DNA from 4 places in the Pseudarthrobacter sp. lyk4-40-TYG-27 genome. Region 1 is predicted to be linked to each of the others. Evidence: riboswitches for the same ligand, from Rfam matches in the RefSeq annotation. Region 1 holds a riboswitch; each other region holds the start of a gene.

Region 1 (4,205 bases):
GTCAAGCGACCGCAGGTACTCGCCGTAGCTGACTTCGCCGTCCCACGGCCTGCCAAGCACTTCGGTCTGCAGCCGGAAATGCCTCAGCGACCGCTCATCGGGGGCCGGCATGGTGCGCAGGATGCCCACCTTGCCTTCCAGCATGAGCTGGGCGGCCGCCATCCCCGTCATCAGCGAAATCTGCGCGTTCCAGTCCTCCACGGGAAGCTGCGGGGCGGCGTCGATCCGGTAGCCGCCGTCGGGCAGCTGAACGATCTCCTGCTCCGGCATGTTGAGGCTGGCGCCCCCGCGCTCCCGCTCAAGCGCCACCCGTTTCAGCCCCACTTCCCGGAGCAGTTGCAGCACCGGGGGAGCGGTGCCGGCGTCGAGGGCTGCTTGTGCACCTCTGTAACTGAGCTTGTCGCGGCTGCGGATCCGCGCCCGCCTGACGCCCACGGACATCACTGCTGCGTCGGCGTCGAGCGTGAATTCCCAGACGAAAGCCGGACACTCCTGGCCCGGCAGCAGGCTCCCGGCCCCTTCGCTGATGACCTCCGGGTGCAGCGGGATCCGGCCGTCGGGAGCGTAGAACGTCTGCCCGCGGCGCCTGGTTTCAGCATCCAGCGGACCACCCGGCGCAACAAATGCAGGAACATCGGCGATCGCGTACAGCACCCGGTAGCCGCCCCCGTCCGGCTCGATGAACACGGCTTGGTCCAGATCCGTGGACGAGGCGGGGTCGATGGTCACGAATGCGACGGCGGTCAGGTCATAGGACGGCAGCTTCAGGGCCGCCACGGCGGCGCGGGCGTCGTCCACTGCCGCGGCCGGGTAAGGCCCCGGCAGTTCGAGTTCGGTCCGCAACGCGCCCAGTGCCTCTTCCAAGGCGTTCCGGTGGTCGCGGACATTGGGAGCCAACCGATGATGTGACACAAAAGTCAGCGTAACTCCAAGTCCTGGGTTTACGCAGGCCCGGGGCCGGCAGCGTCCAGCGCGTCGAGCAGGGAGGCCGCAGCGGCCGCGGGATCCGACGCCTCCGTGATGGCACGCACCACCACGATCCGCCGTGCTCCTGCCTCCGCCACCTGGTGCACGTTTCCGTGGTCGATGCCCCCGATGGCAAACCACGGCACCGGGTTGGGTACTTCCGCGGCAGCCTTGGCGGCGTACTTCACCAGGTCCAGCCCGACGGCGGTCCGGCCGGGTTTGGTGGGCGTGGCCCAGACAGGCCCCACGCAGAAGTAGTCCAGGTGGGAAGGCCCGGCAGCGGCGGAGAGGGCGGCATCCACCTGCTCCGGGCTGTGGCTGGACAGCCCGATGGCCGCATTGCCGTTGACCAGCGTCCGGGCCGCAGCCAACGGGAGGTCCTTTTGGCCGATGTGGAACACCGGTGCGCCGGACAGCACCGCGATGTCGGCCCGGTCGTTAACGGCCCACAGCCGCCCGTGGCGAACCGCGGCCTCCTTCAAGACCGCCAGCAGGTCCAGTTCTTCGGCCGCCTCGATGCTCTTGTCGCGCAACTGGATGATGTCCACGCCCCCGGCGAACGCGGCATCCACGAACCGGGCAAAGTCGCCGCGGTCCCGGCGCGCATCCGTGCAGAGGTACAGTCGGGCCGCCCCAAGGGCAGGAAAGGAGGAGGGGGACATATTCATGCCTGCCAGCCTAGTTCCTCTAAACTGGGCTGGTACTGCGGGAGCCCGCGGCAGCTGTCACAAAGCGCCGGGCTGAGAGGGCGTCGGAGCCGACCGCTTGACCTGATCCGGCTAATACCGGCGTAGGGAAGGAACCACACCATGACCAGCACCAGGAACTGCCTGCCCGGACCTGGCGATGACGCCATCCGGGCCGACGTCGCCGTCATCGGCGCCGGAGTGGTGGGACACGGAATCGCCTGGGAGATCCAGCGCTCCGGCCGGTCCGTTGCGCTCATCGATGACGCGCCCGGCGCCGGCGCCAGTTGGGCCGCTGCCGGCATGCTGGCCCCCGTCAGCGAGCTGCACTACCAGGAAGAGGACCTCCTGGAGCTCATGCTCGACGCATCATCCCGCTGGCCCGGCTTCGCTGCCGGCGTCGCCGCAGCAGCCGGAGCCGGGACCGGCTACCTGATGACACCCACCCTCGCTGTCGGTGTCGACGCTGCCGACCGGCGGGCGCTGATGGACCTGCGCGCAGTGCAGCAGGCCAGCGGCCTGGAGGTGGCACCGTTGACCGTGCGTGAAGCCCGCAGCCGCGAACCCCTGCTGAGCCCGGGGATCTCCTGTGCGCTGGACACCCCGGCCGACCACCAGGTGGACCCGAGGAGGCTGATAGCGTCCGTGCGCCTGGCGCTCGCCGCAACGGTACGGGAAACCCCGACGGTGGCGGTTGCCGGTGCAACGGAAGGTTTTGCCGTCCCGGAGCGGGCGGCCGGACTGCTGTGGAAGGACGGGACGGTGGCCGGCGTCCGCCTTGGGAGCGGCAGCACAGTCCTGGCGGGGGAAACTGTCGTGGCCAACGGCCTGCACGCGGCGTCCCTTGACGGCTTGCCCCACGGCCTTGACCTGCCGCTGCGGCCGGTGCACGGGGACATCCTCCGGCTTTCCGTGCCGCAGCACCTCCGCCCGTTGGTGACAGCCACGGTGCGCGGGCTGGTCCACGGGATCCCGGTGTACATCGTGCCCCGGGAGGATGGCACGGTAGTCATCGGCGCCTCCCAACGGGAGGACGCCCTCTCCGACGCCGTGAGCGCCGGGAGCGTCTACCAGCTGCTCCGGGACGCCCAGGCGCTGGTGCCCGCCGTCGCCGAACTTGAACTCCTGGAATGCACCGCCCGGGCGCGCCCCGGAACCCCCGACAATGCACCCTTGCTGGGCCGGGTTGCGGCGTCCTTCGGATCCGGGGGCCCAGCCGACGGGCACGTGCCGGGGCTGGTCATCGCGACCGGTTTCTTCCGGCACGGGGTGCTGCTCACGCCCGCCGCCGCCGCGATCTGCACGGCACTCCTGGACGGGGCCGCCGATCCCCGCTGGGCACCGTTCAGCCCGGACCGTTTTTCCGGGTCGGCCGTGGCCGTCCCCAGCCCCCATCTGAAGGAGACAGCGTGAACATCACCCTCAACGGAAACCCGCACACCGTGGCGGACGGCGCCTCCATCACCACGCTCGTCAGCCAGGTCACCGGGCGGCCGCTGGCCCCCAACGGCCAGGCGACGGACGGCAGGAAACTGGGCGTCGCCGTCGCCCACAACGCCCAGGTGGTGCCGCGCAGTCAATGGTTCGGTACCGCGCTCGCCGACGGCGACGACATCGAACTCGTCACTGCAGTCCAAGGAGGCTGACCCCATGACCGAAACCGGCACCATCAACACCGCAAGCCAAGCCGCAGATGACACCCTGGTGATCGACGGCGTCGCCCTCGGATCCCGGCTCATCATGGGCACCGGCGGTGCACCCAGCCTGGACGGCCTGGGCGCTGCGCTCCTGGCCTCCGGCACGGCACTGACCACGGTGGCCATGCGGCGGTACTCAACCGCGGAAACCGGCTCTCTGTTCCAGTTGCTGGTGGACCACGGGATCAAAGTCCTGCCCAACACCGCTGGCTGCTTCACGGCCCGGGACGCTGTCCTCACCGCGGAACTGGCCCGGGAGGCCCTCGAAACCGACTGGGTGAAGCTGGAAGTCATCGCCGACGAGCAGACCCTGCTGCCGGACGCCGTGGAACTCGTTGACGCCACCGAGCAGCTGGTCAACCGCGGCTTCAAGGTCTTTGCCTACACCAACGACGATCCCGTGCTGGCGCTGCGGCTGGAAAATCTTGGTGCCACCGCCGTGATGCCGCTCGGCGCACCGATCGGCACCGGACTGGGCATCCTGAACCCGCACAACATCGAACTCATCGTCTCCCGGGCCTCGGTTCCCGTGGTCCTGGACGCGGGCATCGGTACGGCCTCCGACGCCGCCCTGGCCATGGAACTGGGCTGCGACGCCGTCCTGCTGGCCACAGCCGTGACGCGGGCGCAGAACCCGGCGCTGATGGGCGAAGCGTTCAAGCACGCCGTGGTTTCCGGACGGTTGGCGAGGGCAGCCGGACGCATCCCGCGCCGGGAACACGCCCTGGCCTCATCGGCGATGGAGGGCCGGGCCGAGTTCCTCTAGCCCCCAAAAAGCCTGTGGCCACCACCCGTCCGGGTGGTGGCCACAGCTTTACTCAGGGTCGGTTCAGCCCCGCAGGACCGCGTTCAGCCG
Region 2 (4,205 bases), on a different contig from region 1:
GCGCCGGATCGAAAACGCCCTGAAGTCCGGCGACACTGTCCTGGTCCAGGTGACCAAGGACCCAGTGGGCCACAAGGGCGCCCGCCTCACCAGCCAGATCTCCTTGCCCGGACGCTACCTGGTGTACGTGCCCGGCGGCTCCATGACCGGCATTTCCCGCAAACTGCCGGACGTCGAACGCAACCGCCTCAAGCGCATCCTCAAGGACCGCCTCCCCGAACACGCCGGTGTCATCGTCCGCACCGCCGCAGAGGGCGCCTCCGAAGAGGAACTCACGCACGACATCAACCGGCTGCGCGCACAATGGGAAGGCATCGAAAGCCAGTCCACCTCCACCAAGGTCCTCGCCCCCGAACTGCTGTACGGCGAACCTGACCTGACCATCAAGGTGGTCCGCGACGTCTTCAACGAGGACTTCTCCAAGCTGATCGTCTCCGGCGAGGAAGCCTGGGACACCATCGAGGCCTACGTCACCTACGTCGCCCCGGACCTGGTGGGCCGCCTCGAGAAATGGACCAAGGACCAGGACATCTTCTCCGCCTGGCGGATCGATGAGCAGATCCACAAGGCACTCGAGCGCAAGGTGTTCCTGCCCTCCGGCGGATCCCTGGTCATCGACCGGACCGAAGCCATGACCGTGGTGGACGTCAACACCGGCAAGTTCACCGGCAGCGGCGGCAACCTCGAGGAAACCGTCACCAAGAACAACCTCGAAGCTGCCGAGGAAGTGGTGCGCCAGCTGAGGCTGCGCGATATTGGCGGCATCATCGTGATCGACTTCATCGACATGGTGCTCGAATCCAACCGGGACCTGGTCCTGCGCCGCCTCGTCGAGTGCCTGGGCCGCGACCGGACCAAGCACCAGGTTGCCGAGGTCACGTCCCTGGGCCTGGTCCAGATGACCCGCAAGCGCATGGGCACGGGCCTGCTGGAAGTCTTCGGCGAGCAATGCGAGGCGTGTGCCGGACGCGGCGTCGTGACCCACGACGATCCCGTGGAGCACCGCCGCGCCAACATCGTGGCGGCCGAACACCACGTCCAGCGCGCCGACAACCGTCCCGAAGCCCGCGGGGAGGCCCACCGCCCCGACGGACAGCGGACCGATGCCGGCCAGCCCGGTGCACGCCCCGAGCGGAAACGCCGCCGTGGACGCGGCGGCCAGCAGGCCGAGGCAGTACCGGCGCCGGCAGTGCACGTGCACACTGTGCAGCCGGATCCCAGTGACGCCGAGCGGCACGCCAAGGCTGAAGCCACCCGGCTCGCGTTGGCCAACATCGCCGCGGCGGCCCACGCGGCGCACCTCCACGACGACGAGCTGGCAGCTGCCCGGCACGCGCCGGCAGAGCAGGCTACGGCCCCGCAAGCACCGGTCCAGCCTGCACCGGCAGCTGACGGGGAAAAGCACGACGCCGATACGCACGGGCGTCCCGCGGCGGTCCTGACGTTCGGCGGCGAGAAAGTCCCGCTTCCGTTCGTGGAGCACGCGGAGGATCAGCAGCCCAAGCCCGCCCTGACGCTGGACCGGCTCGCGGAAGCATTCGCGCACCTCGGCCAGCCGGTTTCCGCCGTCGAGGACGCTCCAAAAAATCCTGCAGCGGCTGAACCGGCACCGGAACAGGCCGCACAGGAGCCCCGGCCGCAGGGCGGCGAAGCCCCTTCGCGGGCCGCGGAAGCACCGGCTGAAAAGGACTACTCCGACCACACGCTGGAGCAGACAAGGCAGCGCAGGCCGCGCCGCCACCGGGCCGCCAGCCGAGCCCAGGGCGCCGCGAACGAAACCGCCGTCCAGCACCATGAGAACGTCCAAGCCGCAACTACCGGGCACTCACACGCAGCCAAGGCCCCCGAGCCCGCGAACCAGCAGCCTGCTGATAGCGGCAAGCGTTCCGAGGAACCCATCATCCTCGGCGTGGGCGTCCCGGCTTCGGAGCTCTAAATTCCGGCAAGCCACGGCGTCGAAAGGTGAAGTCCCCGTCTCGTGGACCATTCCCCCCGAAAGTACAGGGGGAACAGTCCACGGGGCGGGGACTTCCTGCATCTGGCCGCTGTCACCTTTAGCCGGGCACCGCGCCACCGGCTAGGCTGGGAAACCGACACGGGGTGCCGCGCAGAAGGCCGGCTGAGATCCACACCCGTTGAACCTGTCCGGCTAGTACCGGCGAAGGGATGTCTGTTGTCTTCGACCCTCTCCATGCCCCTGCCAAGTGCCTCCACTGACGCCTCCGGCACCCCTGCGGGCCGCGACATCCCACGGGTCCTCTCCATTGCGGGCTCGGATCCATCCGGCGGAGCAGGAGTCCAAGCGGACCTGAAGAGCATTGCAGCGCACGGCGGATATGGCATGGCCGCCATCACGGCACTGACGGCGCAAAATACCCGTGGCGTTGTGGCCGTCCACGTCCCGCCTGCTGCGTTCCTGGCGCAGCAGCTCGATGCCGTCAGCGACGACATCACCATCGACGCCGTCAAGATCGGCATGCTCGGCGACGAAGCGGTGATCCGCACGGTCCAGCAATGGCTCGACAAGGTGCGTCCCGCCGTCGTAGTCCTGGACCCGGTGATGGTGGCCACCAGCGGCGACCGCCTGCTGAAGGAAACCGCCGAAGCCGCCCTCCGCGACCTGCTCCCGCTTGCCCACCTCATCACCCCCAACCTGCCCGAACTGGCCATGCTGGTGGGCGAAGAGCCAGCGGGGGACTGGGAAGGTGCGCTGGACCAGGGCAGGCGCCTGGCGGATGCCACCGGCGCCACCGTCCTGGTAAAAGGCGGACACCTGTCAGGCGAAGGCTGCCCGGACGCCCTGGTGAACACCGCCGGTGTGCTGGCCCGGGACGTGGTGGAAGTGCCCGGCCCCCGCGTCAACACCCGCAACAGCCACGGGACGGGTTGTTCGCTGTCCTCTGCCATGGCCACGGTCCAGGCCCGGTTGGGCGACTGGGAAGGGGCGCTGCGGACGGTCAAGCCCTGGCTGGCCGGAGCGCTTGAGGATTCCGGCAGGCTGGAGGTCGGCCACGGGAACGGGCCCGTGCACCACTTCCACCATGTGCGGCCCCACCTGCCGGAAGGCGGCTTCGCGGCCAGGCTCTGGGCCGAAGCCCGGCAGGACCTGGCGGATATTTACGCCCTGGACTTCATCCAAGGCCTGGTCTCCGGCGAACTGGCGGAAAAGGACTTTGCCTACTATCTGGCCCAGGACGCCCAATACCTCAACGGCTACTCCCGGGTCCTGGCCCGTGCCAGTGCCCTGGCCCCCTCCGAAGAGGAGCAGCTGTTCTGGGCAGGCTCGGCCCGGCAGTGCCTGGAGGTTGAATCGGAACTGCACCGCTCATGGCTCAGCACCCGGCCCGGGCAGACGGGCCTGGGACCCGTCACCAAGTCCTACGTCGACCACCTCACAGCCGTCTCGGCGTCGGGCAGCTATGCCGTCCTTGCCGCCGCCGTCCTGCCCTGCTTCTGGCTCTACGCCGAGGTTGGCAGGACACTGCACGCCCGGTTCCTCGCGGCGGGCGAACCGGACGGGCACGCCTACGCCGCGTGGCTCCGCACCTATGCCGACGAGGGCTTCGCCGAGGCCACCCGGCAGGCCATCGCCATGGTGGATGCGGCCGGACGGAAGGCCTCCGACCATGAACAGGCCGCCATGGTCACGGCGTTCAAGCAGTCCTGCCGGCTCGAAGTGGAATTCTTCGACGCGCCGCGCATTCACTCCTGACGCCCAACGGCGGCGCCCCGGCTACAATGGATACGCACGGTTGCGGCGCTGCATGCCATGCTGTGGTTACTATCACAGCCGGCCCTCCGGAACCAGCCTCATTTGCGGCTGGAGACGGATTTAGCGTATTCTGGATCTTCGGTGCTTACGCCAACACTTGGGTTATGACCCCACGGCGTTGAGGCACAGCGAGAAACCAGGCTTTTATTGAGTCGGTTCCGCACGCAAATTTTGTTATAAACGTCGAGAGAAGTGAGTTCCCAAGTGGTGTACGCGATTGTCCGCGCAGGCGGCCGCCAAGAGAAGGTTTCCGTTGGAGACTTCGTTACCCTGAACCGCGTCGCCGGTGGAGCCGGCAGCACCATTGAGCTGCCCGCACTGCTCCTGGTTGACGGTGACAAGGTCACCTCCGCAGCCAAGGACCTGGCCAAGGTAACTGTTACGGCTGAAATCCTCCAGGACCTGCGTGGTCCTAAGATTGTCATCCAGAAGT
Region 3 (4,205 bases), 340 kb from region 1:
GACAGCAGTCCCGGCGACGTCGCCGAGCTGTTCGATTTCGAAGTCGCTGACTCCCTCGATCCGCACGGCCTGGCTGCCAGGACCGACGTTCGCCGCGGGCGCGCTCCCTGCATCAAGGAGGCCGGCGCGTTTGAGCGCGGCGTCATGGGTGGCAACAAAGATCTCGGTGAAGCCCATGGCTGTTTGCCCTTCTTCCGTTGGCGGAACTGCGCGCCGGGCGCTGCCCGCGTCCCGGCCGTACTGAATCAGCCTAGTAGCTGGGGACCGGCAGGGGCACGCGCCGGGCCGGGCCGCACAGGACAGTTCTCGGCGCTGGCCGGCCTCCGCCGGCAGCGCAGCTCAGCGGACGGCCACCCGCAGCCGGTTGCGCCACGGATCCTCGAACCGGAGTTCGGCGCCGGTGTGGTGCGCGGTCACTCCGGCGACCTTGAGGCGGTCAGCCAAGGCGCCGACGTCGTCCCCTGAAGGAACTTCGATGAGGACTTCGCCCAGCCCAAGGGTGTCCTTGCGGGGGCCGGCCCCGCGGCTGTTCCAGACGTTCATCGCCATGTGGTGGTGGTACCGCCCGGCGGAAACGAACAACGCCTGCCCGTGCCAGCCCGCCGTCTTTTCGAAACCGAGGGTGCCCACGTAGAAGTCGCGCGCCGTCTGGACGTCTCCCACCTGGAGGTGGACGTGCCCCACGCCTGCGGCCGTCACGCGCTGGCCCTCAAGCGATTCCTCGGTGAGGTGCTGCTCCAGGTAGCGCTGCGGGGGCAGGGCGAGGCTGTCCATCACCACGTCCGTCCCGTTCCAGGACCAACTGCTGCGTGGCCGGTCCCAGTACAGTTCGATGCCGTTGCCTTCCGGATCGGTGAAGTAGAAGGCTTCGCTGACCAGGTGGTCGGCGCTGCCGGTGAAGGACATCGGCTCGTATTGGGCCGCGGTGGCGATGGTGGCGGCAAGGGAGGCCTGGTCTTCAAACAGCAGCGCGGTGTGGAAGAGTCCGGCCTCTCCCCTGCCGGGCAGGTTCAGCCCGGGGGCCGGAGCCAGGTGGACCAGGGGGCGGCCAAGGCGGCCCAGGTACAGTCCGCCGTCCTGCTCGGCCACCACCTCCAGGCCGAGTGCGCGCTGGTAGTAGTCGGTCATGACCTTCATGTCCCCCACTTTGAGCATCACCGTGCCCATGGCGAGGTCGGCAGGAAGCAGGTCCTGGCTGTTGGCTGATGCGGTCATTGGAGGCTCCTTGGATTGGCGGCCGTCCCGATGGCGGCCTGTCACTTCTTAAAATTACTTGAAGCTTCAATTTATTCCAAGTCCCGGGCGCCACGTTGGGTCAACGGATAATGCGGCCGCCCAGCACGACGTGTTCCAGCCTGCCGATGGTCTCCGGGACCGCCCGTGGATCCTCACGACAGACGATCACATCGGCGCGTGCGCCTTCTTCCAGGCCGTCCGCTCCGAGCCAGCGGCGGGCTGCCCAGCACGCTGCATCCAGCGCTGCAGTCATCGGCAGGCCCGCACCGTGCAGGGCGAGGATTTCGTCCGCGATGCGGCCGTGGCCGATGACGCTGCCGGCGTCTGTTCCGGCGAAGATGCGCACCCCCGCTGCGTGGGCCTCGGCCACGCGCTCCAGCCTCCGCTCCCAGAGGGACCGCATGTGGGCTGCGTACCGTGGAAACTTCGGCTCCGCTTGGGCGGCAATGTCCGGGAAGGTGGCGATGTTGATGAGGGTGGGCACGATCGGCACGCCCTGCCCGGCGAACCGGGGCAGGTGCCGTGGCAGCAGCCCGGTGGCGTGCTCGATGCAGTCGATGCCGGCGTCGAGCATCTGGTCCAGGGTGTCTTCGGCGAAGCAGTGGGCCGTCACCCGGGCACCTTCGTCGTGTGCAGCCTGGACCGCGTCGCGGACGACGGCGGCAGGAAAGGACGGCGCCAGGTCACCGGCGCCCCGGTCGATCCAGTCCCCCACCAGTTTGACCCAGCCGTCCCCGTCCCGGGCCTGCTTGCGCACGGCCTCAACGAGGTCCTCGGGTTCGACCTCGTGGGCGAAACCGCGCAGGTAGCGCCGGGTCCGGGCAATGTGCCGGCCGGCGCGGATCAACACCGGGAAGTCCGTGCCGCCCTGCATCCAGCGCGTATCGGCGGGCGAACCCGCATCACGGACCAGGAGGGTTCCGGCGTTGAGGTCCGCAAGCGCCTGTTCCTGCGCTACGGCGGCCTCCACCGGACCGGCCGGCCCCAGCCCGATATGGCAATGGGCGTCCACGAAGCCCGGCAATACCCAGCCGTCGAGTACCCGGTCGGGTGGCTGTGCGGGCCGGCGGAACGTGAGCTTGCCGCCCACGGACCAGAGTCCCTGCCGCAGGCTGTCCGGTGCAGCCAGGACGGGTCCGCGAAAGTGAATTATTCCTGCCATCCGGGCATCCTTTCGTTGCCCGGTCAGGCTAGCATCATCGATTGTTACAACGGGCTTCCGAAGGGCTGTGGTAGCTTCGTTGCTGACCACACGGGTGCCCCTGCAGGGGCTGAGATCGGGCTGCCGCAGCCTGCGACCGTTGAACCTGTCCGGGTAATGCCGGCGAAGGAAGTGAGTATTCCCTTGAGTACACAAAACACCCAGTTGAACCCTGCCCTGGTGCCGTCCGGTTCCGATGCGGCCAACGGTCCCGGCACCGGATCCAGTGGCGAATCCCAAGTGCGGGTGACGCAGTCGCTGAAGTCGCATTCACTGGCTTACATCGACGACGCCGGTTCCGGCATCCGGGTCCCGGTCACCGAGATCGCGCTGGAGCCATCACCCAACGGGCAGCCGAACGCACCTTTCCGGACCTACCGGACGGCCGGACCGGGAAGCGACCCCGTCCGCGGCCTGGAGCCCTTCCGTGCCGAATGGATCGTGGCGCGCGGGGACACCGAGGCCTACACCGGCAGGGAACGCAACCTGCTCGACGACGGCCGCTCGGCCGTGCGCCGGGGCGCTGCCTCCGCGGAGTGGAAGGGCGCCCGGCCGGTGCCCCGCCGCGCCGTCGACGGCCATACGGTGACCCAGATGCACTACGCCCGGCAGGGCACCATCACGCAGGAAATGCGTTTCGTGGCGCTGCGGGAAAACTGCGACGTGGAACTGGTCAGGAGCGAGGTAGCCGCCGGTCGGGCCATCATCCCGAACAACATCAACCACCCTGAGTCCGAGCCCATGATCATCGGCAAGGCGTTCCTGGTGAAAATCAACGCCAACATCGGTAATTCTGCCGTGACGAGCTCCATCGCCGAAGAGGTGGACAAGCTGCAGTGGGCCACCCAATGGGGTGCCGACACGGTGATGGACCTGTCCACGGGGGACGACATCCACACCACCAGGGAATGGATCATCCGCAACTCCCCTGTCCCGATCGGAACGGTTCCGATCTACCAGGCACTGGAAAAGGTCAACGGCGAAGCCAACGCGCTGACCTGGGAAATCTTCCGGGACACCGTCATTGAGCAGTGCGAGCAAGGTGTGGACTACATGACCATCCACGCCGGTGTCCTGCTGCGGTATGTCCCGCTCACCGCCAACCGGGTGACGGGCATCGTCTCGCGCGGTGGTTCCATTATGGCCGGCTGGTGCCTGGCCCACCACCAGGAGAACTTCCTGTACACGCATTTTGACGAACTTTGCGAAATCTTCGCGAAGTACGACGTCGCGTTCTCCCTGGGGGACGGGTTGCGGCCCGGTTCCACGGCGGACGCCAACGACGCGGCGCAGTTCGCTGAACTGGATACGCTGGCCGAGCTGACGCAGCGCGCGTGGGAGTACGACGTCCAGGTGATGGTCGAAGGCCCCGGGCACGTGCCGTTCCACCTGGTCCGGGAAAACGTGGAGCGGCAGCAGGAGCTGTGCAAGGGTGCGCCGTTCTACACACTCGGTCCGCTGGTGACCGATGTCGCGCCCGGCTACGACCACATCACCTCGGCAATCGGGGCCACCGAAATCGCACGGTACGGCACCGCCATGCTCTGCTACGTCACGCCCAAGGAACACCTGGGCCTGCCCAACAAAGACGACGTGAAGACCGGCGTCATCACGTACAAGATTGCGGCCCATGCAGCGGACCTGGCCAAGGGCCACCCGGGGGCGCGCGAGCGGGACGATGCTTTGTCCAAGGCCCGGTTCGAATTCCGCTGGCGCGACCAGTTCGCGCTGTCGCTGGACCCGGAGACGGCGGAATCGTTCCACGATG
Region 4 (4,205 bases), on a different contig from region 1:
GCAGCTCGTCCAACACCTTGCCCGTCACGAACTGGTGCTCCGGTTCCTGGAACACGGTGCCCACCCGTGAGATCAACTGCTCTGCCTTCCACGCGTAGGGGTCGATCCCGGCACCGCGGCTAAGGTCCACGGCGGCCGACACCTTTCCGGACACCGGTTCAAGGAGCCCGGCAAGGGTCAGTGCGAACGTTGATTTTCCGGCGCCGTTCGGGCCGGTGACGGCCAGCGCCTGGCCGGCCCGGACCTGCGCGGCAACACCCTCCTGGACAGGAACCGGCGGAATCTTGCGGAAGCCTTTGCGGCGGGGACGCTCGCGGGAGACCGCCAGGTCTTCGGCTGCAAGCAGGAGGTTGCCGGTTACGGCGGCGGGGATGCCGGACTGGCGGCGGGTGGCCGGCACATACCCCGGCACCCAGACTCCGGCCGCCGTCAGCATGGCCCGGGCCTCGCCGAGCACCCGGTCCGGAGGTCCGTCCAGGAGCACGGCGGGATCCGAGGCGGAGCCCGGCTGCAGGACCACGATCCGGTCCACCAGGTCCTTCCAGACGGAAACCCGGTGCTCCACCACCACCAAAGTGGCCCCGGTCTTGTCGAGGCAGCGTGCCACGGCGTCCCGGACCTCCAGGACGCCGTCCGGGTCGAGGTTGGCGGTGGGCTCGTCCAGCAGGATCAGCCCGGGACGCATCGCAAGGATGCCCGCCAGCGCCAGGCGCTGTTTCTGACCGCCGGAGAGGGCCGACGTCGGGTGGTCCAGCGGGAGGTGGGACAGTCCGACGTCGGCAAGCGCCTCGTGCACGCGCGCCCAGATGGCGTCGCGGGGCACGGCAAGGTTCTCGGCGCCGAAGGCGACGTCGTCCCCCACCCGGGAGAGGACCACCTGCGTCTCCGGGTCCTGCTGCATCAGGCCGGAGCGGCCGCGACGCTCGCGGGGAGGGGCGCCGTCAACCAGCAACGAACCGGACTCGTCCGCATCGCCGGCCTCGCCGTCGTCGTTGATGTCGCCCAGGACCCCGGCGAGGGCATGCAGGAGCGTCGACTTCCCGGCACCCGAGGGACCGAGCAGGAGTACCCGCTCGCCGGGGCGGATATCCAGGTCGAGGGCGTGGACGGCAGGTTTGGCCCTACCGGCATGCCGCCAGCCCCAGCCGCGGGCCGTGACGGCGGCAGGGCGCACGCCTCCTGCGGCGTCCTGGGAAGGTGCCATCAGGAGAAAACTGGCTCCGTTGCAGCCTTGCGGGACGCGAAGGAACTCAGCACCCCGGTGCGGGCCAGGCCGCGGGTGGCGAGCCAGGACAACGCGCCCGCCAGCACGGCGCCGGACACCGTGGTCAGGACGATGTAGGCGAGCTTGTCCGCCCCGGAGTAGGCAATGTTCCAGCCCCACGGTGCGAATGAGTCATTCAGGCCGCAGAAGAAGCCCGCGGCCGCCCCCGCCACGAGGGAGACGGGCAGGTTGAACTTGCGGTAGACGAAGACCGCGAAGATGATTTCCGCGCCCAACCCCTGGATGAAACCGGAGAAAAGGACGGAGGCGCCGTATTGGGAACCCATCAGGAGCTCGCCCGTTGCGGCCACAGTTTCGCAGAACAGGGCGGCTCCGGGTTTGCGGATGATGAGCATTCCCAGCACGCCGGGAATCATCCAGCCGCCGGCCAGGATCCCGGTCAAGGGCGGGTAGGCGGCGTTCATGGGGGCCGACAGGGCGGCGGCGCCCTGGTCCCAGGCCCAGAAAATGACCCCGCCGGCGATGGCCACCAAGGCCGCCACCACGATGTCGACGACGCGCCAGGACTTACTGGTGGTCTTCTTGATTGCAGCAGTACTCATGTGATCCTCCTGGGTAACAGGAGGGGAAAGTGGCTCCGGCTGGCGGACCGTTGCCGGTCCGGCCGGACACTTTGAGAACTCGACTCCCTTGCGCCGGTACTAACCGGATCAGGTTCGAGGGTCTGCGGCTGTCCCGCACTCTCAGCGCCCACCTGCGGTTCCCGGCATGGCCAGGTTGTCCGACGGCGGCGCTCCCCTGTCGTTTTTGAATGTTGATGTTCGCGTGTAAATACTGCCCGGTTTGGGCGTGGTCAAGTTTACACCTGGCGGGGGCGGGCGGCGGCCATGCCGGCTGTTGAGCCGGATGTGACCGCGGACCGCCGTCAGCGGGCCCGAGAGGATGCCGGCCATGCCCTTGCCCGGACCGGTCCGGGTGTACGGCTAGGCTGTAGGCAGTCCGTTTTCCGCCCGCAAGGAGTACTAGGAATGAACCTTTTCATCAAGCTGCTCGGTACCGCGGTGAGCCTGGGCGCAGGCCTGGTCGGCACCAAGCTCGTCAACACCATCTGGGAAAAGACCACCGGGCAGAAGCCGCCCAGCGGCAAGGGCGAGGACGTGCCCACCAGCCTGCGGTCGGCCTTGACTTTCGCACTGATCTCCGCGTCCGTCAGCGCCATCATCCAGGTCCTGGCCAACCGGGGCACCCAGCGCGCCATCACCCGCTTCGCCAAGACGCAGGACATCGTCTAGCTACTGGCGGTTTTCGCCGTCGTCGCGGTTGTCCGTCAGGGCAGCCTCGGCGGCGGCTTTTTGCACTACGGCCTCGAGCTCATCGGCGGCGAGCAGCTCCCGGTGCAGGTGCTTGGTGCGGTAGCCGGCCCGGCCCACCATGTGCGCGGACACCGGCACCGTGAGCAGCTGGAAGATCCAGGCCACCACCAGGACCGGCCAAACCCACCAGCTGCGCATCTGCAGCCCTATGGCTGCCAGCAGCAGGAACAGGCCCAGGACCTGCGGCTTGGTGGCGGCGTGCATGCGGCTCATCAGGTCCGGGAAGCGGAGCAGCCCGATGGCGGCGCCCAGGGACAGGAGCGCACCCGCCACCATGAACACCGCGGAGGCAAGGTCGATCCACGCGTCCGCGCCGGAAAAGTCAGGATTCATGGGGGTTCACCCTCCGGTCGGCGACGAACCGGGCCACCGTGACCGACCCGATGAACCCAATGATGGAGATGGCCACCACCAGCATCAGGTTGTTCAGGTGCCGGTTCACGGCCATGTCCACGCACAGGGCCCCGCCCAGGATGGCGAGCAGGACATCGGCCGCAAGCACCCGGTCCAGCAGCGAAGGGCCGCGGGCAATCCTGATGATGGCCCCGCCCGCGGCGAGGGAGAAGATGACGGCCGTGACCGCCAGGACAACAGGCATCATGCGGACGCCTCCATTCGGACGGCTTCGAGTTCTTCGGCGGACCCCATGATGCGGATCAGGCCCGCTTCGATGGACCGGACCTCGTTCCGCAGGCCCTCGATGTCCTGCTTGGAGGTGATGTTGAGTGCGTGCAGGTACAGGGTGGAGGCCGGGCGGTCCACCTCCACCACCAGGGAGCCGGGAATCAGGGAGATCACGTGCCCGGTGGCGGTGACGATCAGGTCCTGGTGGCTCCGGAGCTTCACCGCGACGACGGCGTTGGTCACCTTGGGTCCGCGGACGGTGGCCAGGTACAGGACCTGGCCGCTGGCAACCACCACTTTCGCCAGGAAGGCAAAGGCGAAGGGCACGGCGTACAGGATGTTGAACCGGCCGCTGAGTTCCACCGGCGGAAGGTAGAACAGCCTGGCAACGCCTACCGCCAGCAGGGCACCGAAGAGCAGGTTCCCGGGGCTGAAGTCCTGCCACAGGGCACCCCACACGATCACCAGCCACACCAGGAGGGGAAGCTCCTGCCGCAGCGAAATCCGTTTGCGGCTCATCGTCCTCCTCCCGTCACGGTGGCCGGAACGGCGGTATTGCTGCCGAGGACCGACTGGATGTAGGGGGCCCGGTCCAGCATGTCCCGCGCAGCATGGTCGGAGAGCCCGAACAGCGGCCCGGCGAACACGGTGAGCGCGACGCCGAGCACCACCAGGCCAAGGGTTGATCCCACCATGGTGCGCGGCAGGAGCGTGACCGTGTTGAGTTTGGCGCCCGGACCGGCGGCGCGCCCCGAGGGGCCGGCCAGCAGCACGGGGTCCGGATGTTCGGCGTCCTCCGGCTTCCGCCAGAACGCCCGGTTCCATACGCGGGCAATGGCCAGCAGCGTCAGCAGGCTGGTCAGCACCCCGCCGATCACCAGTGCGTAGGCCAGCGGGGTCCCCAGCTCAATGCCGGCCTGCAGCAGCCCCACCTTGCCGAGAAACCCTGAGAACGGGGGGATGCCGGCCAGGTTCATGCCGGG

Evidence for each region. A riboswitch is a leader RNA that binds a small molecule or an ion and turns the genes downstream of it on or off. The one in region 1 is predicted to bind thiamine pyrophosphate.
Region 2: another riboswitch for thiamine pyrophosphate. It lies ahead of thiD (bifunctional hydroxymethylpyrimidine kinase/phosphomethylpyrimidine kinase); the one in region 1 lies ahead of thiO (glycine oxidase ThiO).
Region 3: another riboswitch for thiamine pyrophosphate. It lies ahead of thiC (phosphomethylpyrimidine synthase ThiC); the one in region 1 lies ahead of thiO (glycine oxidase ThiO).
Region 4: another riboswitch for thiamine pyrophosphate. It lies ahead of QRM96_RS16020 (ECF transporter S component); the one in region 1 lies ahead of thiO (glycine oxidase ThiO).

Annotation. Positions count from the first base shown of each region.
Region 1 covers NZ_JARVSH010000006.1:454,114-458,318, reverse strand. Annotated here, with positions in the region: gene QRM96_RS13845 (RNB domain-containing ribonuclease) at 1-912, opposite strand, end outside; gene thiE (thiamine phosphate synthase) at 942-1,634, opposite strand; TPP riboswitch at 1,662-1,780, shown strand; gene thiO (glycine oxidase ThiO) at 1,776-3,065, shown strand; gene thiS (sulfur carrier protein ThiS) at 3,062-3,298, shown strand; gene QRM96_RS13825 (thiazole synthase) at 3,303-4,115, shown strand; gene QRM96_RS13820 (hypothetical protein) at 4,179-4,205, opposite strand, start outside.
Region 2 covers NZ_JARVSH010000001.1:68,327-72,531, forward strand. Annotated here, with positions in the region: gene QRM96_RS00350 (Rne/Rng family ribonuclease) at 1-1,936, shown strand, start outside; TPP riboswitch at 2,087-2,184, shown strand; gene thiD (bifunctional hydroxymethylpyrimidine kinase/phosphomethylpyrimidine kinase) at 2,192-3,712, shown strand; gene rplU (50S ribosomal protein L21) at 3,977-4,205, shown strand, end outside.
Region 3 covers NZ_JARVSH010000006.1:115,713-119,917, forward strand. Annotated here, with positions in the region: gene QRM96_RS12355 (hypothetical protein) at 1-177, opposite strand, end outside; gene QRM96_RS12360 (VOC family protein) at 340-1,215, opposite strand; gene QRM96_RS12365 (amidohydrolase family protein) at 1,316-2,398, opposite strand; TPP riboswitch at 2,479-2,586, shown strand; gene thiC (phosphomethylpyrimidine synthase ThiC) at 2,582-4,205, shown strand, end outside.
Region 4 covers NZ_JARVSH010000008.1:92,036-96,240, reverse strand. Annotated here, with positions in the region: gene QRM96_RS16025 (ABC transporter ATP-binding protein) at 1-1,204, opposite strand, end outside; gene QRM96_RS16020 (ECF transporter S component) at 1,204-1,827, opposite strand; TPP riboswitch at 1,895-2,035, opposite strand; gene QRM96_RS16015 (DUF4235 domain-containing protein) at 2,254-2,517, shown strand; gene mnhG (monovalent cation/H(+) antiporter subunit G) at 2,518-2,931, opposite strand; gene QRM96_RS16005 (MrpF/PhaF family protein) at 2,921-3,199, opposite strand; gene QRM96_RS16000 (Na+/H+ antiporter subunit E) at 3,196-3,741, opposite strand; gene QRM96_RS15995 (Na+/H+ antiporter subunit D) at 3,738-4,205, opposite strand, start outside.